Regions from separate parts of the Paenibacillus sp. FSL R7-0652 genome, predicted to be linked through region 2. Evidence: predicted binding sites of a transcription regulator. Region 2 holds the regulator's gene; the other holds the start of a gene.
The links. Region 2 encodes LexA, which represses DNA repair genes until DNA is damaged. Its sites were predicted from a motif close to CGAACATATGTTCG; they were not measured.

Region 1: dndB (DNA sulfur modification protein DndB) is a predicted target of LexA. The motif match lies at 2,876-2,889, and genes of this name have one in related genera.

The regions. Positions count from the first base shown of each region.
Region 1 is NZ_CP152001.1:1,143,552-1,154,972, forward strand. It holds gene dndD (DNA sulfur modification protein DndD) at 1-208, opposite strand, end outside; gene dndC (DNA phosphorothioation system sulfurtransferase DndC) at 226-1,728, opposite strand; gene dndB (DNA sulfur modification protein DndB) at 1,721-2,815, opposite strand; gene MKY97_RS05060 (helix-turn-helix transcriptional regulator) at 3,005-3,352, opposite strand; gene MKY97_RS05065 (hypothetical protein) at 3,546-3,998, shown strand; gene MKY97_RS05070 (hypothetical protein) at 4,314-4,628, shown strand; gene MKY97_RS05075 (hypothetical protein) at 4,643-5,281, shown strand; gene MKY97_RS05080 (hypothetical protein) at 5,444-5,806, shown strand; gene MKY97_RS05085 (hypothetical protein) at 5,895-6,272, shown strand; gene MKY97_RS05090 (DUF4367 domain-containing protein) at 6,434-7,279, opposite strand; gene MKY97_RS05095 (DUF4367 domain-containing protein) at 7,636-8,610, opposite strand; gene MKY97_RS05100 (sigma-70 family RNA polymerase sigma factor) at 8,558-9,157, opposite strand; gene MKY97_RS05105 (hypothetical protein) at 9,413-10,183, shown strand; gene MKY97_RS05110 (sigma-70 family RNA polymerase sigma factor) at 10,427-11,056, shown strand; gene MKY97_RS05115 (YvrJ family protein) at 11,057-11,236, shown strand; gene MKY97_RS05120 (helix-turn-helix domain-containing protein) at 11,217-11,421, shown strand, end outside.
Region 2 is NZ_CP152001.1:3,765,417-3,776,837, forward strand. It holds gene metH (methionine synthase) at 1-418, opposite strand, end outside; gene MKY97_RS16675 (cupin domain-containing protein) at 597-1,142, shown strand; gene MKY97_RS16680 (GntR family transcriptional regulator) at 1,214-1,888, opposite strand; gene MKY97_RS16685 (extracellular solute-binding protein) at 1,994-3,628, opposite strand; gene MKY97_RS16690 (carbohydrate ABC transporter permease) at 3,675-4,547, opposite strand; gene MKY97_RS16695 (ABC transporter permease subunit) at 4,560-5,489, opposite strand; gene MKY97_RS16700 (HAD family hydrolase) at 6,164-6,955, opposite strand; gene MKY97_RS16705 (hypothetical protein) at 6,984-7,496, opposite strand; gene MKY97_RS16710 (DUF896 domain-containing protein) at 7,625-7,834, opposite strand; gene MKY97_RS16715 (LysM peptidoglycan-binding domain-containing protein) at 7,930-8,307, opposite strand; gene lexA (transcriptional repressor LexA) at 8,614-9,240, shown strand; gene MKY97_RS16725 (aldehyde dehydrogenase) at 9,411-10,712, opposite strand; gene MKY97_RS16730 (hypothetical protein) at 11,009-11,338, opposite strand.

The sequences.
Region 1 (11,421 bases), 2.6 Mb from region 2:
GATAGTAGGGTTCATTTTCTGTTACAAAACCATATGCCATTGAACCAAATAAAACGATTCTTAAAGATTCTAATATTGTTGTTTTACCAGCGCCATTTTTACCGCCAAGTAGAATTACATTACGGTTAGTTGTTGTACGAAAATCAAATTTATTAAGCTCTCCATGGTAAGCTCCTATATTTCGAAGAGCCAGTTTTTGAATGTGCATTGATTTTTAATCCACCTTTATAAATGTAAGAAATCTTGTCTGAGTGTTTTATCAAATGCCTGGAATAAACCTCTTCTAACCTTTACACCTGAATATTCTTTTTCAACAGATATTAACTCTTTAAGCAAATTAAGATTGACCCCTTCTTCTTGACAGAGAGATTCAAGATCAGTAACCTGATCTTCTTTGAAAACAGGACGATCATTTTGATGCCAGTCGTAGGAAATGCCTGTTTCTTCTTCAACAATTAGTGGAAGTCGATCTTCCCACTGTAAGTCATCATGCCAGTATTTACGAATCGCCTTAAGTTCTTCAAATGTAATCAGTTCGACATTAGGATCATGCAAGCGGCGTATTTCTTCCTGAGTTTGCAATAGCTTTCTCAGGATTTCTTCACGTGCTTTCATTGTAAACGGACCAACACCAAAGCGTTTTGGAGGAGCATCTGGATTTGAATCATCAAAAATTAAAACATCCAATTCTTCAACTGAGGCAAGATCGATATTGTTTTCTTCAATGAAATGTTTGATTTCAGATTTGTAGATTCTTGGATTACTCAGATCTTCAGGATCTATACCGCCTAAATTGTTCGTTAAATAGACTTCGCCATTCATACGATGTTTTTGTCTTTTGGTACGATCCTCTCTGATTTGAACTAGGAAGTTTCTGAAATCATATAAAGGTCGTAACCAGTCCACGCCATTGTTAATAAACCCACTTAAAGCCTTATCTTCACTAACAACTGTACAAGTCCAACAACCGAAACGGCTATTGCCGCAAGATCCTGCACTTTCTTTTACCTCTTTATCTACGATGAGAGGGCATTCACTACTTGAATCTTGATAGAGTTGAAGTAACTCATTATTATCATCGCCCCAGGGCGATTCATGTTGCAATAAAAATTCCCATACATCATCTAGATTGTAGGAGCGGATCGGTGCAAAAACAAATGCATTACGAAGAGTAGAATGACGCATTAAATTTGATCCTTCTATAGTATGAGATTGCATTACTCCTGCTCTTGTAGAACTTTCTGAATCGCGAACTCCTAGTAGCATAACGACTTCACCAAACTGATCTACCTTATCCAAAATAAAACGGTTTGCAGGTTCGATTTTCAAGCGATCTGTGCACCATCTGAATTTTTGACGAGGAGTAGGGTACCCTTTTCCAATAATAGAGGCCCAAAATGTTTGTTCAACTTTTGGACGTACTTTGTGAGTTTCGATAGGCAAACCTATTGCAAGTGCTTTGTTTTGTATGCGTCCAAGAGTTCTAGTGATTTTGTCAATAATTAGTGGTGTTTCTACTTGCGTATCGGATGAAATTACGTATACCTTTTTCTTCAGAAGAGAAGGTTCCAATTCGGTCAAGGCTTGGAAAACCAGCTGTACAACTGCTGTGGAATCTTTTCCTCCACTGAATCCGACGACCCACGGCCGCTCATCAGATAAATAGACTTCTTTAACAAGCTCTTTGGCTTCTATAAACTTTGTTCCTGTATCAAATATATTAAACATCAGCAGATATACCTTCTTTTATTTTATTTTCAATTTTCTGCTCGGCTTCTGTGAGGGGGAGACCAAGTTTGATTTTTATAAGATTAGCAGTCAATTGAATGGTCTCATTAGTCTTATTGATACGTCCAGTTTGTCCGTAAGCTCGCCCTAGCCAATCCGTTTTATTATCTCGACTCCAGTCAATTTTTGAGAACTTTTTAACATATGAATCCCATTCATCTGCATGATAACGATAAAGATAGTGACCGACTATACCAACAGCTTCTAGAAATACACCATGAGCGACAACGGAGCCAATACGAAGATCTCTTGGAGAGGTTCGTTTATTAAATACATCTTGCCATTCATTAATAGAAACACAAAGAAGAGCCCAAAAATCGGATACGAATTTCTTCTCCGGTTCCGAAATCAACTCACCTTTACGTTTTCCTAAAAGCCTACATATTGTATTAAATATGTGATTCAGTGCAAATAATTTTGGAGAATTTTTAGACAAAGAAACTTTTTCACGATCTGTATAACGTTCTAACAATGGGATTTCATTAATTAGACTTTTGGTAATCAAGGATAGTTGATCTCGATGATCATATAAAATTCCGATCGAAGACGTAGTGTTTACCGCATGACGGTTCAGATCCGAAAACATTTGCTGGGAGCGCACCAGTCCGAGATCGTGAAAGAAAACTACAGAAATTGTCTCATCACCAAGTTCAGGTGAGATTTTGAGAGCTTCTTCAATAGCTGCTCGTCTATGTTGACCGTCATTAATGAGAAATTGAGCATCTAAAGAAATATTTAAATAACCAAGATCCTTAAACTCTTCCGATTGTGACTGGAAAATTAGCTCGCCGTTTACTGATGCAGTTAACGAAGAGAAAATATAATCTTTAGGATTCTCAAGAATATAGTTTGTAATATCCGGAATTCTTGATTTATTCATTAAGCGTTGTGCACGGTGGTCGGCCGGAATTTCCTCCTCATCAAAAAGGAATATCCTGGGTATTAACTTCAATGGACACATTACTGTATAGAAATCTCTTCCAGCTTGAATCCCGCGAATTGCTGGAAAACTATAACTAAAATTCATAGGCATCCTCCTATTTTACGTACGTAATAACGTAGAATGTATATTGATTTTATCGTAATACGAACGAATGTTCAATGTCTAAATTACATAATAAAGTAAATATAGTACGTAATTACGTGAATAAAAGATGAAGACATAATGAAATAACGAGGTACATTCGATCTTCTTAGATCGATGTACCTCGTTATTTTAGTTTTTATCGTAAGTATCGAAGATTTCCGTAATGACATTAAGCACCATCAGAGTGTGCTTAGGTTCGTGGGTTCTTAGAAGAGAAATAATCTTAACAATATTTTCATCATATTGTGAAAGCTCTTCACGCTCTTTAACATATGTAAATAGTTCGTATACGCCGACATCTAGGGCAGCAGCAATCTTCTCTAGATTTTTCAATGATATGTTTCGTTCTGCTCTTTCGATAAAACCAATGTAACTCGGATTAAATCCCGCATTTTCAGCTAATACCTCTTGAGAAAGACCTTTAGACTTTCTTAGATCTCTGATCCTCGCGCCCACCAGTTCCAAAAGTTCAGACATATGAACACCTCTCTTTAATTAGAAGTGTAGAGAAAGAACCATGGTTATTTAACCAATAGAAAATAAGTTATTTGTAATAAAAACTACTATGTAGTAATATTTCAGTTATATCTTGTCCAAAATAACAAAAAATCATAACAGGGTGTTCAATGTATTGTGATTTCTAAACTAATATATTGAGGAGTTGATTGATATGAATCACGTTTACTCCTACACGAATCGGCAGAATGAAGAATCTGCTATTGGCCTGAATGATAGTTCATCTCTCTTAAAGACTGAGGCAATTGAATATCAGAAACTTTCTAATCATCACATCAAACTTGCCAACATTATGCATAGTCACAATCAATTCCAAGCTTGTCTCATCCTCTGCGATTGGGCACTAGCTTGCAGGGTCAAGGCATTATATATCCAAAAGTATCATGCAGTACATCCACCGAAGGAGCTCACCATGAATGAGATTTTGCCTTTAGTGCATACGGATACTGAGACCGGGCTCGATATTGCTTTGTTTATTGGTACGATTCAACATATATCTTCCTTAGAGAAGTTTGATCAAGGGCAGACAATAAAACCAAATTACATTAAGAAGCTACTTCAACGAACAGAAGAAATATTGAAAGAGTTAGAAAACCGATCAAATTAAGAAACATCAGAGCTAGCATAATCTAGAGATCCAATGTACGTTTAGGATGACTAGGTTTCTTTTGAAAAGGGTTCGCTAAATGTACTTAAAGATAATTTTTTTGGGGAATAAAATTAGAATATTGGGCTGACCATATATGAAATGCTTCTTCTAACATGTTAAAATCTTGTTTACTTTATTGAAAATTCCAGGGAGTGAAATTGAATAGACCATAGCAACTACTACATGCATATGAGGGTAATCAACAACGATGGTCAAGTCAATATCTGAACAATTGCTCCAATAACTCTAGGCAACCATTAAGGAGAGTGCAACATGGCAGATTTCGTTAGAGAAGTAAATTCGTTAGTACAGAAGAGGGAGAACTTACATCCTGATGATCCAGCAATTCAGTTAATATGGCATGACTTGGTGAATTTGCTAAAGAGCAATGAGGAAAGTGCGATAGCATTTTTAGAGCAAAGAAGTAAGGAAACGGAATTGTATTGGTTATGTGAGATATTTGAGGATTTGTCTGCCGAATTTCAGAGTCGAGCATTTATACATTGTCTTCTAGAGCTGCAAAAGAAATATCCCGACCTGGATATGAAGCAAGATATCGAGTACGCGATTCAATCCATAGAAGAATAACGGATTGGAGTGAGATGATGAGAGTTCAGCTTAAAGATACAGTAACATTACAAACCAATTTATCATTGGATCGAAGCTACATCGTTTATGAAATAGAATCTACGGCTTCAGGAAATACGTACTATAGAATTGAAAATGATGCGAAGCAGGTTGTTCCGTATGATTCGATGTTATTTGATGTAGTTTCAGATAAACTATATGGTGACTGGACGGTCTTAAACAAGTCTAATCAATCATCTGCCAGAGTTCCCGGAGAGTTCGCTTATACCCCATTTTGGGAAGAGTTTTATAGTGATGATCCAAAGGCTCTACGCGCTTTTAGAGAAGTTAAGGCCAGATATTATCTCGCAGAATTAGAAGCATTCGAAATTAAAAATATTCTGGAGAGTAACAACGAAGATGAGATTGACTTTGTTTTTAATATGTTAATACGCGCGAAGTGTGACACGTTCATATACCAAGTAATTCAGTTTGCCAAAACAAGGCTGGTAGAGCAGATCTATTCAGAGGATGATTTGTTAATAACTGCATTCGAGTATTTGAGTTTATTCAAAGAAGAATATATCCACGCATTTTTTATAGACTACTTAACCAATATTGAGCTTGGAAATGATAAACTAACCCAAATTGTGAGTAGTTACTTTGCTTCGTAAAATAAATGGAAAGTAGATATAGGGGAAGTGGGAATCTGCTAGAGGTTGGTGGAGAGGATGTCAAAGAGTATTTATCTAAAGAACAAAGAAGAGTTACTGCCACAGGAACTTATGGCTTATACATTGGCCAAATTAGGATCTTACGCATGGAGTAGGACAGAGATGTACAAACCCAATCGGATATATGAGCGTCCTGCTGGTTTTTATTTCAGATTTCACGATGCCGATCAGGTTTACGAACAATTAAAGCCATGTATTGAGGAGTTCAAAGGTAACTTGAAATGGATAATTCATGTAAGTCCTGTAACCAGACATCAAAATTATGTTGTTGAACCTGCTGATGTATATTATGCGAAACAAGCCGAGACATATCAGGTTAATATGGAGCTGCGGGATGTGCTTCAAGCGTCGTATGAGGACATCTGTGAACTGGCAATTCAAGATATTCCTCTATTATGCAACCATATTGAGCAATGGTTTGAGCTGGAGCATAAACAACTCTATCCACCTACCATACCGAATTAGTGAGTAGGGGGAGATTCGTTTGTCACCTAGATTCATTCTGGACGCTATGATTTTCACTGCATTTATACTGACCAAAGGAGTTTTGGACATGGGAAAGTATGTATCTGTTAGAGGTTGGCTGGAGTGTGATGAGCACACAGTTAACGAGGTGAAAAAGATAAGGGATGACTTCACAGCGAGTTCTAATGAAGGTTTACTAGATGAAGATAAATTAGCGCTGTATCAGTTGGGCTGGACATTCCCGGAGAAGCAAATTAATTGGACAGCTTATGTATTTTATGGGGCAGATGTCAGAGAGTATCATCTTGATTTTATGAGGAAACAGCTTTCTGAGATGGCTAACATTCGAGATGTAACAGGATATTTTTTAATCGATGATCATGATGGAGATTATCATCTGTGCTGGCAGATATATGAGAATAAGATTGTTGAGAGTGAACAGCAGAATATCGTATTTAACAAATAAATAAGTTTAAATCAAAGGCCCGCCTCAACTTCTATTAGAGGAGTTATGGACTGTGTGCGCGGATAGGTAATAAACATAAGACTAACAAAGAAAAGCTTATCTAACTTCGTCTTGGCGAAGCAGATAAGCTTTCTTTAAGTGCATTTCGAGTAAATCAATCTCTACTTCTTCGCAGCCGGAACCAGCGTTTTAGCAATGCGAAGCAGCTCTTCATCAGAAATGTTACCTTTAGCGTCTCTCAGCATGTAATGATAAGCATACTTGGTTTTAGGATCTTCATATACCCATATGAACTCTGATGACTCGCCGCCATACTTCCGCTGGATGACATCCCGCCCGTTAATTTTAATCTTATGACTAGTGACTTCCAGGCTTTCTTGATACGAGGCAGTGACTGTACCGGTGTCCTGACTGTTCAGAATGTCCAGAGCAACTTCCTTTTTACCGCTGGTGTAAGTCAGGGTGGTGAGCCAGAACTCGTCTGTAAAAGGAACAGGCATCAAGGCGTAGTCTTTTCCTGAAGCCTGAGCTTCCAGAAGAAGCTTGGCGGCGATGTCTTGTTTTTCCGTCTCCGAGAGCTTGTTGAGGTCCATACCGTGTTCCATGTGCACCTTTGCCTTTTTGAACGTATAGTTTTCTTTTCCTTTGCCAGCAATCTCTTTAGCTAGAGGTTGGCCCGGAACTTTAACCATCTTTTGCAGGGTGGTGAAACTTTTAATAATATGAGAATTTGCTTTCAGGTAGAGTTCCTGATTCGGATTATTAGGCACGATGTAGATGATCGCTGCTTCACCTGGTTTAATCTGATCCACCCAGATGTTATTCATGAGACGGATTCTTTTGTCATCGTCTTCGGTACGTTCAGAGACGGTGTGGGTCATTGGTTTTTCTTGAAAAAGCACATCTCCGCTACCGTTGGTCAGAGACTGGTATTTCACGGCAGCAAATCCGGTTGACGCGGTCAACAATAAACCTAGAGCAAGCAGTAAACTGACTTTGTATTTCACGAAAAATCTCTCCTTTGGTTTTGGCTCTACTTCAAGATAAATTTGGCTCATTACTCGGTGATGCAGTGCAGTATCTACGGGTTCGACTCTTTGAAATCGGGATTTCAGGTCGTGCCCAGGGTCCAAGTGCTCCAATGGTCTTTCCCTCCTAACTCAGGATCAGATAACATCTTGTCCTTCCCCCCTTCTTACACTTGGTATAACGGAACGTTGTGCTGGAGATGTGACAATTCAATAAATAAATATTGTAATTTATGGTTTTATTTAAATTGAAAAAGAATAGAAGAAAGGCTTATCACGCTTCAAAGGATTGAAGTGGATAAGCCTTATTTTTCATATAACGTGGATGAAGAAAATTAATTCCTGGATGCTGGAATAAGAGTCTCGGCAATATGGATTAATTCTTCCGGAGGAATGACACCTTCACGAACACCGAGCGTGTAGTGGTATGCATACTTGGTTTCAGGCTCCTGATACACCCACATTAATTCTGTAACATCCCCCCCGTATGTTCTCGCAATCACGTCCTGTCCGTGTATCTTGATTTTACGGCTGGTGGTATTCAGATTATCGTCATAAGAAGCGATCAGTGGTCCGGTATCCTTGCTGTTCATCACGCTTAGTGAAATCTCATTTTTACCGTTGGTATAAGTGATGGAAGATAGCTGGAATTCATCGGTGAATGCAACCGGCATGAGCGCATAATCTTTCCCGGCAGTTTCAGCTTGAAGGCGCAGCTTGCGGACCAAGGCATCCTTTTTCTCATCCGAAAGCTCATATAGATCCTGCTCATATTCCATATACACGCTGGCTTTCTGGAAAGCATAGGTACGTGAAGCTCCCGAGAGCTCTTGATACAGTGGTATGCCCGGGACATGAACCATCTGGTTTAATTCCTCAAAGCTATCGATCATGAACGGGTTTGACTTGATATCAAACTGATGATGTGGATTATTCGGTACGACATAGATCAGTGCGGCTTGCCCCGGTTCAATCTCATTCACCCAGATTTCATTCATGCGATGAATACGTTCCTGCTCTTCTGCATCAAGCTCATATATATGATCAGCAGACAGCGGTTTTTCCTCGAAAAGCACATCCCCATTGTCGTTAAATAACGACTGATACTTTATTGCCGCAAATCCGGTGGATACGGTCAGCAGCAGCCCAACGAGGAGAAGCACACCGACACGATGTTTAACGAAGAACCGTTCTTTTGGGACAAATTCCTGGTTAATCTTGTGCATGATCCGCTTTTGCAGGGTCTGGTCAAGCGGTTCAACCTTTTGAAATAGTGCTTTCAGGTCTTGTCCGGGATCGTTGTGACTCATTTGGCTTTTCCTCCTCTTGACTGACGTAGTTCTTTCTGAATTTAGCAGCAGCTCGTTGAAATTTTTTACGAAGGTAGGCGGCATTCTGGTTAAGAATAAGGCTGATATCGTTGTAACTTTTGTCCTCGACACAGCGCAGAATCAGCAGACTTCGTTCTTCTGCGGACAGCGCGGCAAGGGCGTGTAGGACAGCCGGATTATAATATTTGTGATCAATCGCTTGATCGACATGATTGTTCTCCCGGTCATTTTTGTACAGAAAAGGCAGTAATCTCGTGACCTTGCGCTTGCGAAGCATATCAATGGAATGATTATAGGCAATGCGATACAGCCAGGCTTCAAAAGGCCGGTCAGGCTGATAGGTGTGCAGTCCGCGATAGGCTTTCAGAAATACCTCTTGGCTGCAGTCCTCCGCCTCTCCGTAGTCCCCCAGCATGTGATAACAGTAATTGAAAATGAATTTCTCACAGCGGATGACAATCAGGGCATATCTATCTTTATCCCCCTGCAGCACATCCGTGATGATCTGATGAATTGGTTCTTCCAAGTGATTCCCCCCTCACATATAGTATGACGGAACGAGAGGGGAGAAATGTGACAGGTGGGATAAGGAAAAGTTAAGGAATGATCTTTTTTGTTACAATACTGCTTCTCTTACATCCCATTTTGATACCAAACTGAAACAACATATAACGGATAATCAAGATATAATGCATATAACTTGAAAAATAATCCAACTAATGGGTGGGCATTTTACGATATTAAGCAGGCTGTATAACAACCTGAAGTGAGGAAATACATTATGAGAAAATATTTAACCCTCGTATTAATCCTGCTGATCTTTGGATCAGGAAGTATAGTCTGGTACGAATTACATGATGCTTCGGGCCAGACAATTCATAACGCAGCACTTGGACAGGGGAAGACAGATTTATCTGCTCTGCCTAGTGAAATCGAACTTTACAGTGAGGGTAAGACATTAAAACTGCCTCTTGAGGATATTCCTGAATACAAGAATTATTTACTTCATGAAGAAGATATCCAATCGGAGATTGATCGCACTCAATTCGTAACCTTGGACGTACCTTCCATCGCGGAAAAGATTAATTTGTTGAAGTATAATTGCGGAAATAAAGACTGTTCAACCATTTTGGTGAAATCAGACGGGAAAAAAAATAAAAGTTTGAATTTGCCCGCTGGCATATTTCAAGATTATAAACTTTCTCCTGATCATACAAAGGTATTGATTCGTTACGCATACAGTGAAGGTTCACAAGTCTATAAACAACTTGCTGCAGCAATTGATCTACAATCATTTCAATGGATAGGATCCTCTTCTTCCAAACTCGAAGAGCAGTTTATGCTAACACCAACCTGGCCGATCATTTCGTATTATTGGAAAGATAATAACCATTTCATTATTGAAACTGCGGCATTAGAAACGAATGAATACACTGCTTTAGAAAGATGGTTTTCATCTGAAGATCGAAATACCAAGAAAATAACGATCAAGATCGATGCATCCAAGCGACTGAATAAATATTCTGGAGCAGGGTCACAAAGCTTTGAGTAAAAGCTAAGGTTAATGTATCAGAGACAATGTGGACGTTCTTTAGTAGATGAGATGAGACATCAGCCAAGTGTTGATGTCTTTTTGCTATTCTAATTCAAAAAAACGTTTCTCTTGTTTAAAACAAATGTACGCAATGGAAATAAATGTAGTATAATAAATAAGAACAAATGTTCCTGTTTGGGTTGTTTTTTCTAACACAAACGACGCTTTCTCATATAACAAGAGAAAAAGGAGGGGCACAAGATGAGTACCCTGGAGAAAGCGACGTATGATTATGTGATCGATCGAGTGCAATTAACATTTGAGGATTACCGGGAGAAACACCCCGATTTGTTTCGTGATCCGGTTATCATCAATTTTTTCAAACAGGAGAGTAATCGGCAATTGCTGCTGGGTTTCATCAATGGAGAGTACGACAAGGAAAGAGCACTCAATGAGTCTTTCCGCACGTTTTATTTTCACATTCGTTTTGTTGCCTATGTCACTTCTTTGCTGCAGTTTATGAGCATTGATCAGATGCGGCGTAATCAGCGTTATGCTGCCCGAAATGTACTGATCTATGATAAGCCATCCTCTGATGAGTCGAGTATGTCTATCGGTGAAGCAAGGAGTACTTATCAGACTTCCCTTGATTCTGCCCATTCGAACAGCAGCGTGCTGCCTCTGAAGGAACAATTGACAGATGATCGGTTGGAGTCCGCCTATGAGAAATTAACAGATAAACAAAAGCATGTAACAACGTTATATTATGGGCAAGGTTACCATGATCATGAAATTGCAGCGGAGCTTCAGGTCAGCCAGCAGGCTGTAGCCAAGACAAGGGGTAACGCTTTGAAAAAGATGAGAACGATGTTAGTAGGGGAGGGGTCGTAGATGGAGAGCAGCCTAACTGAAGCTTTTCGAGCTAGACTTAGTCAAGTCGGAAGTCCGGTTATGATGACATTGTATTTATTTATCCGTTTTGAGAAAAAGCTGGACGAGTTGTTCGTTAAGTTGGGCAAGTTAACAGAAGGTTTCAACGTGGTGATTAAAGATGAACAAAGACAGTATTGATTTTTATGAAGCAGTTCGGAAAGCACAGAATGGGGATCAAGAAAGTATGCAGCAGATCATTGATGCATTCGAGCCAATAATTCAGCGGTTGAGATATCAGGTTCGTCCACAAGAACGTGATGATTTGTCTCAGAGCATTGTAGAGGGACTAATGATAAAAATTAAAAACTATAATTTAGACAATG
Region 2 (11,421 bases):
GCTCTTGGAATGTCACCCCGCCGGTCACAGACAGTGTTTTGGTCGTTGGCCCCATAGCTCCTACCACATATCTTGGTGACTCTGGTGTGGAAAAACGGTCAATCGCAGCTTTCGCGATCCGGGCTGCTTCCAGATTGATTTCACGTGCACGATCTTGAATATCGTATTCAGCAAGAACTACTGAAGTTGCACCAAATGTATTGGTCTCAATTAAATCGGCACCAGCTTCCAAATAATCTTCATGAATACGTTGGATCAAGTCTGGACGGGTTAGCACCAACATTTCATTACATCCATCCAGATCTTCACCGCCGAAATCGTCGCTGGTCAGATCCACTTGTTGAATCATTGTCCCCATTGCACCGTCGAGGATTAATATTCGTTGTTTTAATGCATCGTGTAGACTAAGCTTATCCAATATCTTCACCCCCGCAAAACGTTAAATCTTAGTTTAACAGAAACTTACTTAATGTGAAAGATCGGTTTTGCTCCCGAAAGGTCTCGAATTTGCAGGAATGAAAGCGAATTTGTGAATCGACAAAATATGAGCTATCCGATATAATTCAATTAATCCAAGTGGAAAAGAGGGAAAGCACATGGCTGAAATTGTAATCCGAAACACGAACGAACGCATCACTGGAGACGAGAATGTTCGAATTTTCCTGAACAAATATGATGTATTATATGAGAAGTGGGATGCTTCCAAATTAAATGCTGAACTGCAAAATAATTTTGGACTTACCGATGATCAAAAGCAGGAAGTATTAGAAACCTTCGATTATGAGATCAAAGATCTGGCGGCCCGCCGCGGTTATCAAATCTGGGATGTCATCACGCTTTCAGAGCAGACACCGGACATCGAAGAAAAGTTGGCCAAATTCGAAGAGATTCATACGCATGCGGAAGACGAGATCCGTGCGATTGTTGCGGGAAAAGGTATCTTCGTTATTAAAGCGGCAGACGATACAGGTTACTTTAATGTAGAGTTGTCTCCTGGAGACGTAATTTCCGTTCCTGAAAACACACCGCATTTCTTTACATTAATGGAGAACAAACAAATCATCGCGGTGCGTCTGTTTATTGAAAAAGACGGCTGGATCGCCGATCCGTATCCTGATCCAACATTTATCAAAAACGCGTAAATCTGCTGTAACCTAAATGCTTTACGCTTAATACCCCCCTGTTCCTACGAACAGGGGGGTTGATTGTGTGGTTAGATAAAATAGTGAGGATACTTGTCCTTCAGCATCTCCTGTTCAACCACAACTAGTCTGAGATGGGCTTCCATAACTTGAACAGCCTGCTCACTCTGGCGTTCTGTAACCAGCCGCAAAATTTCTTTGTGTTGAGAGATAATTACTTCGAGGTTTGAATCTTCTGCCAGACGCAGCAGACGCAGCCGGTTAAATGGCATGTTCAGCTGCTGCAGCATCTTCCACGTTCTCAGCTTTCCAGTACCCTGAAACAAAATCTGGTGGAACTCTTCATCCAGTTCAAACAGGCGATAAAAGTTGTTTTTCCCCATACATACTTCCTGCATGGCAATGTTCGTTTCCAGTTTAAACACATATTCATCAGGAAACGATGTACATGCCAACCGAACGATTTCCTTTTCCATCTTCTCACGCATGAACCTGCCTTCTTCCACATGCTCCAGGTTAATATGCGAAACAATCGTACCGCTCTGCGGAATAATGTCCAGCAGCTCTTCTTCTGCCAATTTCATAAAAGCTTCTCGCACCGGTGTGCGGCTCACTTGCAATTCGTCTGCAATCTCTTTTTCGGAAATCTTGGTGCCAGGTTCAAGCTGCAGATGAAGAATTCTTTCTTTTACCAAATTATAGGAATAAGCCCTGGTAGAGCCTCTCATTTTCTGATTTAATACCATCCCTTGACCTCTTTCTCCCAACCATATTCCCTTCATATTAGCACAAACTGCCGTTCCACTTAAATATGCTCAGCGAAACGGCAGCTCGGCTTCAAATCATGCGGCTTACTTTTTATTTTCCTTGTAGGTCTTATAGGTGTCATTCGCCAATTTCAGATAATTGGACAAACCTTGGCTTTCCAGTTCTTTAAGAAATGCATCGTACTCAGACAACTTCCGCTCACCCAATATAAACTTCAACGTATTCTGGTCCGTATAGTCTTTCAAAGGTGTGCTGAGGAGCGTTACACGTTCCCGATCCTCAGAAGAATACGGAATAGGCGGCTCGGCCGGAATAATTTCTTTTATCTCTTTCATATTGTTCTGGAACACGAGCTCCTCTTCGCTAAACATGGATTGAAGCAGCTCTGTTGTTCCTCCATAAGCAAATACCCCACCAGAGAATCCGAAATCAACACGCAGGTCTTTTGTACCTTTCGGGTTCAATCCGTTGTAATTAATATCATCCATCAATTTGCGTTTGCCGTCTTCTTTAGTGAACGTTTCGTTCTCTACGCCCCATTTGGTGAACTCCTGTCCTTCGTCACTATAATATAACCAATCAATAAATTGTAATATCGCTTTAAAATTGTCGTTATCTTTAATTTTACCTGAGATCATCACACCATTTTCGAGTCTCGAACCAGACATTAACTGTCCTTTTGGACCTCCCGGTACGGTAATCTTGGCAATCGAGTATTTCCCTTCACCCAGTGTCTTGTTCATGTCATTCCGGTGCAGCACAAGTGTCTGTGAGTTTCCGTTAATCATAAACGATTTGCCTGATACGAACTTTTGAGTCGCTTGATCATCGTCTTGTGTGAAGCTTTCTTTATCGAGCAGTCCTTCGGATACCATCTTGTTGAAAAACGTTAGCAGTTCCTTATACTCCGGCGTTGCAGCTGTCGATACAAATTCATCCGTATCTGCTTTGTAGGTCAAGCCGTTTCCATAACCCCAGCCGGCTTTGGTACCAAATCCAGCTGCCGCAATGCCAAGTGTACTGTTAAACTTGAAGCGGTCGGAAAACGGAATGGAATCGGGATAGATTTCTTTCAACTTTTTCGCGGCCGTATATAGTTCATCCCAGGTTGTAGGAATAGCAATATTATTGTCTTTAAACACATCCGTTCTTACAATCAGGGTATAATCTGGCCACACTTCTTCATGCAATCCCGGTAAGACGTAATACTTGCCATCCTCCTGACGAAGTCCTTCAAGTTCCGGTTCAAGCTTCCACTTCTCTACCTTCTCTTTGAAGTGAGGCATCAAATCGATATAGTCACTGATCGGTAGAATTGCTCCCGAGGATACGAACGCAGCTTCTTCCCCTGGATAGGTCTTCGGAATAACCAAAGGTGCATCACCAGAACTGATCAAAAGAGATCTTTTCTGTGGATAGTCACTCATCGGCACAATCGTTGGCTCCAGTGTAACGCCTGTCATCTCCGTAATTTTTTTGAACAAAAGCCAGTCTTTTTTGTATGGATATGTCGGTTGGTCACTATATAAAATGGAAAGATTGAACGGTTCAGTGGCTTTGAACGTATCACCAGCATTATAACTCTCCATCGCTGATTTCGTACCCACATCTGAGATATCCGGACCCGTTCCAGCATCACTACTGCACGCAGCGAGTACGGCAGACATCGTCATTGCCAAAATCATTTTGCCAAGCATATTACGCGGCTTTCTTTTCAATACATTCATCCCCTTTTATTGTGTTCTAACACCATGTGTGCGGTACTTACTGTTTTACTGATCCCAACATGATACCGGTTACAAAGTAACGCTGTACAAATGGATAGATGGTGAGAATCGGCAGGATCGTCAGAACCATGGTTACCGATTTAATGTTAGCTGCAATCTGAGTCAGGTTATCCGCTGAGGTTGCCCCGGCAGTGGCTCCACTTGTTGCTCCGGCAATCATGTTTCGCAGATAGATGGTGACCGGAAACAGCTCTTTTTTGTCCAGATACAAGAAAGCCGGGAACCAGGAGTTCCAATGTCCAACAGCGTAGAACAGCACCATCGTCGCCATGACCGCTTTACTAAGAGGAAGAATGATACGCAGCAGAATACCGTACGTATTCAAACCGTCAATAGACGCGGCTTCCTCTAACTCTTCCGGCATGTTTTCAAAGAAGGACTTCATAATCAGCATGTTATATATGCTTATTGCACCCGGGACAACCAGTGCCCACATGGTGTTATTGAAACCAAGGGAATTGATCAGAACGTAGTTAGGAATCAGACCACCGCTGAAGAACATCGTGAACACGGCAAACATCGTCAGAAATTTACGTCCCATCAGCCTTTTTTTAGAAAGTGCGTAGGCAAAAATAGTCGTCATAAACATGGAGATTAACGTACCTACCACCGTGTAAATGATTGTGTTTTTATAGTTCAACCAGAACATGCTGTCCTTTGAGATGGTTTTATACGTATCTACATTGAATCCTCTTGGAAATAAACTTACCTTACCTGAGTTGATATACGCTTCACTGCTGAAGGATTGAGCAACAACGTTCAGGAACGGATACAGAGTAATAAAAACAACAAACAGCAAAAACGTGACATTGAACACTTTAAATATCTTGTATGATGTGGATTCCTGCATGATGCTCCCCCTCTACCATAAACTGCGTTGTGTCAGTTTGCGTGAAATAGCGTTTACACTGAATACCAGAGTCAGCCCAATGATCGATTCAAACAATCCAATGGCCGTGGCATAGCTGAAGTTGCTGGATTCAAGACCCACACGATACAAATAGGTCGATATTACATCAGAAGTTTCGTAAATCAGCGGATTATACAAAAGCAGGATTTTCTCAAAACCTACAGCCAGGAAGTTCCCCATATTCAGGATCAGTAACGTGACAATCGTTGGTAAAATACCTGGAATCGTTACATGAATGGTTTGTTTCCAGCGATTCGCTCCATCAATTCGAGCGGCTTCATACAGCGAATCATCAATGGTGGTCAGTGCTGCCAGATATAAAATCGCTCCCCAGCCCATACCCTGCCAAATTTCAGATGAAATATATATCGTTCTGAACCATTCTGCACGCTGCATAAATGGAATGTTATCTCCTGTGAAAAATGCGACAAGACCGTTGATTGAACCGTTTACTGCTGTGAGCTGCAGAATCATACCGGCTACGATAACAATGGACAGGAAGTGAGGCAGATATGAGGCTGTCTGCACAAACTTTTTGAAGCGTTTGCTCTTCACCTCGTTAAGCATGAGCGCAAATATGATCGGCACCGGGAATGTAAACAACATCGCAAGCCCGCCCAGCATGAGTGTATTGCTGAAGACTCGCCAGAACGTCGGGTCCTCTATAAACATCTTGAAGTAACGCAGGCCAACCCAGGTTTCCCCAAAAATGCTCCCACCGGGAACAAAACGTCTAAATGCGATGATATTACCTAACATCGGGCCGTACTTGAAAATAATCAGATAAATGATGGGAAGCACTAACAGCGAGTACAACTGCCAATCCTTACGAATTAACGCAGCAGCTGTCCGCAATCTGCTTTCTCTGCGTGAAGATATCATCGGTATTGCTGCCTTTGATGTTTCTGACTCCATGTGTCATTCACTCCGATCCATGACTTGATTAGGAAATGATATGGTATCCCTTAGATGACATGTCCTCTATCACATTGATCCAGAAGACCTCTATGCTGTTTGATTCACCCCCACTGCAAAATAAACATGTAAGCGGTACCAACTTTGTTTTATGTACAATCAAACATATACAGAAATGTAGAGCTTGAACAATTCTGCTTTTGTTTGAATGTTAACTGAAATTTCTTGGATATGAAGCGCTTACAATACAAACAAATGAAAACCACTTTATAATGCTGGTCCCCTTCATATGAAATCATGTTTGTTCACAAGGTTTGCTTTGGCATCCGAATAAGAACCTGACTAAATTTAAAGTGTGATATAAATTGAATTTTAAAAGAAAATGGATTGCGCATCGAAGAATTTAAATACTAGTCATACTAGTATGTTAGTTGTATTTTATAGCAGCAGTTTCTTAATTTCAATATCTTTTCGCAAAAAAAATATACAACTGCTCCTAACAGATTGTTAGAAACACTCCTCTGTTTGCTCATAAACAAAAAAACATTGGTTATGACACACGAAAGATCACATCTTTCATGCCATAACCAATGTTAAATGAGTATTGTAGCTGTTGCGTAAAACCATATTCTCAAAGATATTTAGAAATTCGCAATGATATCTTCCAAATCAGATAAATGTTTGATTTCGTGGTCAGGTGAATAGGTTTCATTGTTGATTTTGTTTTCGCGATTAATCCAAACCGCACGGATTCCCGAAGAAAGCGCACCGCGAATATCCGTTGTTAGTTTATCGCCAACCATGATGCTTTCTTCTGCTTTAACACCGAGTTTACTTAAAGCATGATCGAAAATGGATGGATCAGGTTTACCTTTACCAAAGCTGCCAGAGATAATAATTTCATCAAAGAAAGGAGATAGCTCAGGTACACCATCCAGCTTCTCCTGCTGCAGGGCAGGACATCCGTTCGTCAAAAGCAGCAGTTTGTATTTTCCTTGCAGATGACGCAGCGTATCCATTGTTTCCTCATAAACATGAGGTCTCGATCTGCGTTCTGCCCCAAACTGTGAAGCCAAACGTTCTGCAAGCTCTTCTTGATCGACACCCAGCTTGAGCAAACCGCGGCGCCAGGACTCCTTCCGGTAAATCGGAGCCAACTGTTCAAGCTGGCGGAATTCTGGCTGTTCTCCTCCATTGAAGTTGGCCCAAAGGCCTTCAAATGGATTGATTCCAATCATTTTGGTAAAAGGAAATGTCTCATAGGATTCGTATAATTCACGTGCTTCGTTACGAACAGCTTCTTCAAGTGCCTCGGCATTAACGCCTGTTTCTGCTGCCGCAGTTAAACAAGTTTCATGAAAAGCCTCTCGAACACTGCGCTCGTCCCATAGTAAAGTATCATCCAGGTCGAACATAATCGCTTTCAATGCCATTCCGATCATCTGCCCCTTTATACATTAATTACTTATCAATGGTTTCCACGGTGATCTGGTGAGCTTTTGCAAATTTCATCAATCGCTCAGTCATTGCTTCTGTATCGTAACGATTTAACAACTTGGTAAAAACCCATCTTTTTCCGCGGCTGTTATGTTCAATGACAACCGTGCCTGGTTCAAATCTGAACTTGATAATATCATCAACGCCAATGGAGCGCTCGCGGTTCCCCTTCGTTGTAATGATCCGGCTGCTGCTGATTTTAATGTAAGGACGTCGAAGCATAAAAATAACAGCCAGAAATACATAAAGCAGCATCGTTACCCAATCCCATGTGGTCATTGGAGCTTTAACCAAAAAAGTACTCATGAACAGATACAGAAACGCCAAACCAATTAGAAAGATAGGAAATAACAAGCTTCTTCCTTTGTAAATATCTTCACCTGGATTTCCCGAAATAGGTTGACCGCTTTTTTTACGCTGTTGATTCAATTGCTTAGAATTTTTCCGAACCGTTCTCTCGAACGAACGCCGCGACATGTGAATCCCCCTTATGTGTCTTGTATCGGCTTACATAACTCGGTGTAAGCTCTTATCCCCCTATAGTAAGCATCCCAAATAGCATGAAGAAACCTAAATATCATAACGATATGTTTAGGTTTCTATAATTAATGTTTGAGTTTGCCTTGGTGGCCCTGACCATTCTCGTCGTCAACAATTTCAATTGAATCGAGCTGCTGTCTGAAATTGTTACGAATATTACCCAAATAAATTTCTCTCAACTTGGCACGTTCAGTAAGTTCTTCCTCTGACAGTCCAGTGGATTTCTGCTTGCGAGCCAATTCGTTAATACGTGCTACCAGACTATCAATATCCAAGCTTGTCCCCTCCAAAATTACAAAGTCATAATAACTTTGACATGATAAAGGCAGCTTGTCAAGTTGGCGCGCGGTAATGCACGATCAAATGCATTTTATTTAGCAAACTGAGGTAATACCAAAACCTGTCCTGTCTGAATTGTTGCTGATTCCAGTTGGTTCACCTTTTTAATTGCTTCTATATATACACGCGTATCCATCGTAGTTGGTTTATGCTCCACAGAAATACTCCACAACGTCTCCCCCTGAGATACAGCGATCTTTCCTCCAGGAAGCAGCTCTTTCTCATTACCAGCAAATACGGTTAGAACAGTACTGCAGCCTATCAATATAATTAATGAAGCAATAGCTAATTTGATTAACCCCTGCGAAAGTTTGAATCGTGATATTAATGTTCTAAATTGCCCTATGTTAGACCTCACAGCTTTCGAATTCACCGGTTCATAAATGCTCTGATAAGTTGAATATCTCATTTTGCATCCCGCCTCCAAACGTTTGTTCCTATCTGTTGAAAACAATATAACACGAACACCTGTTTTGTTCAACAACTTTTTTAGAACAATTGTTCGCCCTTTTTTCGACATTAAAACGTCATTAATCCGAAATTAACATACGCATGATTAAGACCTTGCCCTCAAATTTAACTCGAGTATCCACAAAAAAAGAGTAAAATGAAGAAATCACTGAAATAATGCGATTTCTTTAGAACTTATGTTTGTACGAACGGAGGTTCTATGTTATAATTTTCCCAAACGTTACTAAAATGGGGTTGATACGGTATGTCGAAGATATCCAGCAGGCAGCAGGCTATTCTGGAGTTTATACGAAATGAAGTCCGGTTGAAGGGGTATCCTCCTTCCGTACGAGAAATTGGCGAAGCCGTTGGACTGGCTTCCAGTTCTACGGTCCATGGACATTTGGATCGTTTGGAGAAGAAGGGTTTAATCAGACGTGACCCCACCAAGCCAAGAGCAATCGAACTCTTGAGCCAGGAAGAGTCCGAGCATTCTCATCAATTTGCCCACAGTGTTGCACGAATTCCAGTCGTGGGTAAAGTAACTGCCGGGGTTCCGATTACAGCAACTGAAAATATTGAAGATTACTTCCCGCTCCCTACTCATTATGTAGGCGAACAGAAAGTATTTATGCTTTCCGTTGTCGGGGACAGCATGATTGAAGCCGGTATCGTTAATGGAGATTATGTCATTGTTCGTCAGCAGCAGACCGCAGATAATGGGGATATTGTCGTTGCCATGACTGAGGATGATGAGGCTACAGTTAAGACATTTTATAAGGAAAAAGATCATATACGCCTTCAACCGGAGAATGCAACATTCGAGCCGCTGCGGTTGAAACATGTTAGTATTTTAGGTAAGGTTATCGGCCTTTTCCGCGACATTCATTAAGCTGCCTTTATTTTGATTTAGCTTGCTTCATTTGCTTGATCTTAACTTTAATATGAAAGAGGTTGCCCTGTTTACAGGACAACCTCTTTTTACTATAAATTATTTATCTCCAGCTAGAACAGGACCCTCCAACTTGATAACCCCTTGTATCCTCGTAAAAATCCAATCCATCATTTACTTCGTTTAAGGATGCTTTTGTGGTGTGAAAATACTTCAAAGCTCTGTTTTCCATGATATGAGCCCATTCCGCTCTCTCCTACACCGCCAAATGGCAAATAATGCGAGGTCATATGGGAGAGTGTTTCATTAATACATCCTCCACCAAAGGAAACTTGAGTCAAGACCTGTTCCTGTAAAGCCTCACTCTCCGTAAACAGATACAGCGCAAGTGGTTTAGGCCGACGTACGATCTCATCAAGCATTGGATTAAGATCATTATACGTAAATACTGGTAAAATAGGACCGAAGATTTCTTCCTGCATAACAGGAGAATCCCATGAGATATCCTCAAGAACGGTTGGTTCAATCATAAGCTGATCACGATTTGATCGTCCCCCTATGACAGCCGTGCCATTGGTAAGGAAAGCAGACAAACGATCAAAGTTGCGCGCATTGACAATATGAGGGAAACTCGCGTTCTCCATGACATTCGCGCCAAATTTCTCGGAGATTTCAGCTCTGATCTGTTCAACAAGTTGATCATGCACCTGCTCATGTACCAACAAGTAGTCTGGTGCAACACAAGTCTGCCCCGCATTCAGAAATTTTCCCCGTACAATCCGCTGAGCAGCCAGCTGCAAATCAGCATCCTGATGCACAATAGCCGGACTTTTCCCACCCAGCTCCAAAGTTACCGGAGTTAAATGCTCTGCAGCAGCTTTCATCACAATACGCCCAACACCTGTACTGCCTGTGAAGAAAATATAATCGAATTTCTCATTCAGCAGTGCTGTGCTTGTTTCTACCTCGCCTTCCATAACAGCAATATACTCCTGGGGATATACTTCCTGAATAAGGTCATGGATTAGATGAGATGTAGCCGGTGTAAGCTCTGAAGGCTTGATAACTGCACAATTTCCAGCAGCAATCGCACCAATGAGCGGTCCAAACGCCAGCTGAAACGGATAATTCCAAGGTGCGATGATTAACGCAACGCCGTAAGGTTCTGGATAGATCGTGCTGACTGCATCCGGCATAATCGAACTTGTTGGTACTGAGCGAGGTGCTGCCCATTCCTGCAGATGTTCCAAAGTGAAATCCAGCTCTCCCAGTACGATGCGAATCTCGGACCCATACGCTTCTGCTTCAGATTTATTCAAATCAGTATGGAGCGCGTCCAGAATTCGCTGCTGGTACTTTTCAATTCCTTTTCTCAACCGCTGCAAAGCATCAATACGATATTCCACATTTTTAGTCCGTCCTGTATTAAAAAAGGTGCGCTGTGTATTTACAAGTTGTTTTGCTTGATTCATCATTAACATCCCCAATTAAATTATTTGAAATTATATTGTTCAAAATTTAAATTAATTATATCTTTTATATATGAAACTATCAACATATAATTGAAACATTTCCGATGTAAAAATCTGAAATTTTCCTACTTTTTTTTAAAACGCCCTGCTCTATAGAATTGAATGTTGTTCTTTTTTCTCAGCTTCTGAATAGGAATTGGATGTTCTTAGTCGTTTTAATTGAATGAATGTAAAAAGGACAAGCCATTGTGTGCTCATCCTTCTCTCGTCCTTCATGCTTTGACCTTATCGATGTTTTAGTTCCAGCCTTTCTGTTTTAAGTACTGATCGCCATTGGCGAAAATTACTGCTGTCTCTTTGGTAACCTGCTGCAAATCATGTGCCACAATCATACCACTGTAATCCATAATCGGCCTTTCCATCTTCACAAATACACCGCAATCTTTAACATAGATCTCATCAGGATGTTCAGAATCATACATCAAGCTCGCAGGGACTGATTCCATGGAACTCGAGTAATCGCTTATCTCAGTACGATCATTAGCTTGGATCAAGGATGTGCTGCCTAACAAAATGACACCGAAAGTTAAAGCAGCCAATATTATTAACCTGGATTTTCTGATCATAATTTACCTCCATCGTACTTCATCTAATTTTTATCCGAATATCTTGTATGTTTTGTTAAGTGCTTGGCCGAGGAAGCTTAAGA